DNA from 2 places in the Streptomyces venezuelae genome. Region 1 is predicted to be linked to the other one. Evidence: predicted binding sites of a transcription regulator. Region 1 holds the regulator's gene; the other holds the start of a gene.
The links. The regulator HspR, encoded in region 1, represses chaperone genes until heat shock. The targets are predictions, from matches to a motif close to TTGAGNNNNNNNNNCTCAA.

Region 1 (2,393 bases):
CCCAGAGATGGCGTCCGTCCGGAGGCTAGCGGGAATGTGCCGCCCAATGCCGGAAACAGGCCGTTTTGTCTCCTCCTCAGCCCACTGCACCGCAACAAGATGGCGCTACCGCCGCTCCTCGCCGCCCGGCAGGCTGGGGGCAGCGGCGGGGGCACCTAGTCGGCCCCCCTTCCGCTTCCCCGGGCGCCCCGGTCAGCTGCTCCCCCGTAGCCGACCGGGGCGCCCTCATGTCACGACAGGAGACCGCACCACTCCCGCAACAACGCCTCCCGCTCCCCCGCCCGGGGCGACCCGCCCTCGCGGCGGCGGCCCCAGTCCGACATCGCGGTCAGGGTGGTGAGGAGGGAGCCCGCGCCCTCCGTGAGGCGGGACAGGAGGGCGCGGGAGAGGTCGTACTCCGTCTGGGAGTAGCCGACCGCCGCCGCCGTGTACGCCGTCAGCTCCGTCTCCGTGCCCGTCGCGTCCGTGACACGGACCGTCATCGTCGGTGCCTCGTCGCCGCCCCCGAGGCCCACCGTGAGCACCATGTCGACCGCCGCGCCCACGTGCCGCTTCAGGGACTTCACCGGGACGTCGTCGATCGTCAGCGCGTGTACGTCCTCCCAGGGCCACATGCCGGACTGCCGGTCGCCGAGGGCCAGGACGCCTTCCGTGGTCAGGCGCACGCCCGGAGCGAGCCCGGCCGGCTTCGCGCCCACGTACACGTCGCCCTCGGCGATCCAGAACAACCCCACCATGGCCATGAACGGTTCCCCTCCCTATACAGCGATACAGGGCCGGGAGGTTGTCACCTCCCGGCCCTGTATCAGGGTACGAAACCGGAGATCGAGACCTACTGCTCCGTCGATCTCTTCGGACGCCACACCACCAGCGCGCTCGCCTGCTGCACGTCCTGGTACGGGACGAGGTCGCGGCGGTACGAGGCGTGCACCGCCGCCTCGCGCTGCTGCATGGCCGCCGCGGCGCCGTCCACGGCCGCGGAGAGCTCCGCGACCCGCGACTGGAGCGCCGCGACCTGGTTCTCCAGCTCGATGATGCGCTTGATGCCGGCGAGGTTGATGCCCTCTTCCTGCGACAACTGCTGCACGGTGCGCAGCAGTTCGATGTCGCGGGCGGAGTAGCGTCGGCCGCGGCCCGCGGTGCGGTCCGGGGAGACCAGACCGAGACGGTCGTACTGCCGCAGGGTCTGCGGATGGAGACCGCTCAGCTGGGCCGCCACCGAGATGACGTACACCGGCGTTTCATCGGTCAGCTGGTACGGATTACGACGACGGCCGACCCTGTCCATGGGGTCACGCTCCCTTCGCGGCCTGGAACAGTTCTGCCCGCGGGTCGTCGCCCGCAGTCGCCTTGCGGTAGGACTCGAGGGCGTCCTTCGCCGACTCCGACAGGGAGGTCGGAACCGACACCTCCACCGTCACGAGCAGGTCGCCCCGGGTGCCGTCCTTGCGGACCGCGCCCTTGCCCCGGGCCCGCATGGTACGGCCGTTCGGCGTACCGGCGGGCAGTTTCAGGGTGACGGGCGGGCCGCCCAGCGTCGGCACCTTCACCTCGCCGCCGAGCGTCGCCTCCGGATACGTCACCGGGACGGTGACCGTGAGGTTGTCGCCCTTGCGGCCGAAGACCGGGTGGCTGTCGACGTGCACGACCACGTACAGGTCACCGGCCGGGCCGCCGCGTTCGCCGGGCGCGCCCTTGCCGCGCAGCCGGATGCGCTGCCCGTCCGAGACGCCGGGCGGAATCCGCACCTGCATCGTCCGCGACGACTTGGCGCGGCCGCTGCCGCCGCAGACCTCGCAGGGGTTCTGGGCGATCAGCCCGCGCCCCTTGCAGTCCATGCACGGGTCGGTGAGGGAGAACCCTCCGCCGCCGCCCCGCGAGACCTGGCCCGTGCCGACGCAGGTCGGGCACACGCGCGGTGTGCCGTTCTTGTCGCCGGTGCCGGAGCACGCCTTGCAGGCGGCCTGGGAGGACATGCGGAGCGGCACCGTCGCGCCGTCCACCGCCTCCGTGAAGCTCAGCGTGACCTCGGACTCGATGTCCTGGCCGCGCCTCGGCTGCGTACGCGTGCCGGCTCCGGCACCCGCACCGCCGCGGTTGAACAGGCCCCCGAAGACGTCACCGAGGCCGCCCCCGAAGCCGCCGCCGGCCGCTCCACCGCCACCCGGGGCGCCGCCTCCGAAGAGGTCGCCCAGGTCGAAGTTGAACGAACCGCCGCCGCCTCCGGGGCCCTGCCGGAATCCGCCGTTGCCGAAGAGAGCACGCGCTTCGTCGTACTCCTTGCGCTTCTTGGGGTCACCGAGGACGTCGTTCGCCTCGGAGATCTCCTTGAAGCGCTCCTCCGCCTTGGTGTTGCCGGTGTTGGCGTCCGGGTGGTTCTCGCGCGCGAGCTT
Region 2 (2,393 bases), 1.3 Mb from region 1:
CCGGTACGCCGACCCGGACGTCGTCGACTCGCTGCTCCACGGGTCGAGCACCGACGTCGCGCACCTCGCGCACAGCCCCGTCCTCGTCCTGGTCGCCAGTGCCCTGTGGATCGCGGGCGGCATCACGTCCCCGTACGCGGTGGTGTTCCTGCTGGTGCTCACCGCGCTGGAGCGGCGCGTCGGAGGGCTCCGCGCCGCCGGTGTCTTCGTTCTCGGGCACGTCGTCGCCACGCTCGCGACGGAGGTCCCGGTCGGTCTCTCGGTCCTCGCCGGGCATCTGCCCGACAGCTCGCTGCACCGGCTCGACTACGGCATCAGCTTCGGCGTCGCCGCGAGCGCGGGTGCGCTCGCGGGACTCCTCACGCCGTGGCTGCGGTGGACCGTGCTCGTCTGCTTCGGCGGAATGCTCGTCGACGACCTGATCGCGTTCACCGACCCGATGACGAACTGGGGACACCTGCTCGCCCTGGCGGTCGGCGTCCTCACCTGGCCACTGCTCAGGCGCCTGCCCGCGCCTGCGGGGCGCGCCGCATCGCCCACAGCGTCGGCCCGCCGCCCGGCAGTCGCACCTCGCCGAGCACCGTGAAGCCGAAGTGCTCGTACACCGGCAGGTTGGCCTGCTTGGACGACTCCAGGTAGACGGGCACGCCGGCCTCGTCGGCCCGCGCCAGCCCTGACCGCAGCAGAGCGGCGCCGTGCCCCTGCCCCTGTGCGGCGGGATCGGCGCCGAGCACGGCCAGGTACCAGTGCGGCTCCTGCGGCCCGTGCTCGGCCGCGGCCGCCACGGCATCACGGAACAGCGGGGCGCGGTCGCCCAGGATCTCCGAGAGCTCCGCGAGGGTCTCCGCGTCGGGAACGGCCTTGTCCTGCGCGCCCGGCGGCACCCAGAAGGAGGCCGCGGCCGAGGTGCGCTCGCAGAGTCCGTGGCGGACGTACTGCCGGGTGAGGAGCGTGGCGAAGTACCGCCCGAGCCCCTCCTCGCGCGTGGCCGCGTCCGGGAAGAACCAGCGCATCATCGGGTCGTCGTCGAAGGCCAGGGCCAGCGTGCGGCCGATCGCGGCGGCGTCGTCGGCCGTCGCGGGCGTCGGTATGGGGCGCGCCGTTTCCTGCGCGTGGGGTGTCGACATGCGGCTCATTCTGCACGCGATGATCTTGGTCGGCGGAGGCGGGTCTCCTGATCGCTCACAGCGAACACGGGTGAGGGAACATCTCGGCGCTCATAAGCATTGAGTCGGTACAGCTCAACTTGAATGCCGAAAGGGAGATCATGGCTACTGAGTCCGCCTCGTACACTTCGCTCACTCTGCCTGTGCTGCCGCTCGACGACGAGGTGGTCCTGCCCGGCATGGTGGTCCCGTTCGACCTGTCCGACGCCGATGTACGGGCCGCGGTGGAGGCCGCACAGGCCGCCGCCCGCTCCAGTGGCGACAGCAAGCCGAAGGTGCTGCTTGTTCCGCGCATCGACGGGACATACGCCGCGACCGGCGTCCTCGGCACCGTCGAGCAGGTCGGCCGGCTCTCCGACGGCGACCCCGGCGCCCTGATCCGCGGCCGGAGCCGCGTGCGCATCGGCGCGGGCACGACCGGCCCCGGCGCCGCCCTGTGGGTCGAGGGCACGAAGGTCGACGACTCCGTGCCGGAGCCCCTGCCGGGTGCCGTCACCGAGCTCGTCAAGGAGTACAAGGCGCTCGCCACCAGCTGGCTGAAGAAGCGCGGCGCCTGGCAGGTCGTGGACCGCGTCACCCAGATCGACGACGTCGCCGCGCTCGCCGACAACTCCGGATACTCCCCGTTCCTGACCACGCAGCAGAAGATCCAGCTCCTGGAGACCGAGGACGCGGTCGCCCGCCTCAAGCTCGCCACCGCGCAGCTGCGCGAGCACCTCGCCGAGCAGGACGTCGCCGAGACCATCGCCAAGGACGTCCAGGAGGGCGTCGACAAGCAGCAGCGCGAGTTCCTGCTCCGGCGCCAGCTGGACGCCGTCCGCAAGGAGCTGCGCGAGATCAACGGCGAGCAGGAGGGAGAGGAGTCCGACGACTACCGCGCCCGCGTCGAGGCCGCCGACCTGCCCGAGAAGGTCCGCGAGGCCGCCCTCAAGGAGGTCGACAAGCTGGAGCGCGCCAGCGACCAGTCGCCCGAGGGCTCCTGGATCAGGACCTGGCTCGACACCGTCCTCGAACTGCCGTGGAACGAGCGCACCGAGGACGAGTACGACATCAAGGGCGCCCAGGAGATCCTGGACGCCGAGCACTCCGGCCTCCAGGACGTGAAGGAGCGCATCACCGAGTACCTCGCGGTGCGCAAGCGCCGCGCCGACCGCGGCCTCGGCGTCGTCGGCGGCCGACGCGGCGGCGCCGTGCTCGCCCTGGTGGGCCCGCCCGGCGTCGGCAAGA

Region 2: a site for HspR is predicted at 1,227-1,245, ahead of lon (endopeptidase La). Genes of this name have one in related genera too.

What each region holds. Positions count from the first base shown of each region.
Region 1 covers NZ_CP029193.1:4,271,640-4,274,032, reverse strand. Annotated here, with positions in the region: gene DEJ47_RS19795 (hypothetical protein) at 1-29, shown strand, start outside; gene DEJ47_RS19790 (hypothetical protein) at 231-743, opposite strand; gene DEJ47_RS19785 (heat shock protein transcriptional repressor HspR) at 833-1,288, opposite strand; gene dnaJ (molecular chaperone DnaJ) at 1,293-2,393, opposite strand, start outside.
Region 2 covers NZ_CP029193.1:5,607,500-5,609,892, forward strand. Annotated here, with positions in the region: gene DEJ47_RS26085 (rhomboid-like protein) at 1-586, shown strand, start outside; gene DEJ47_RS26090 (GNAT family N-acetyltransferase) at 498-1,136, opposite strand; gene lon (endopeptidase La) at 1,268-2,393, shown strand, end outside.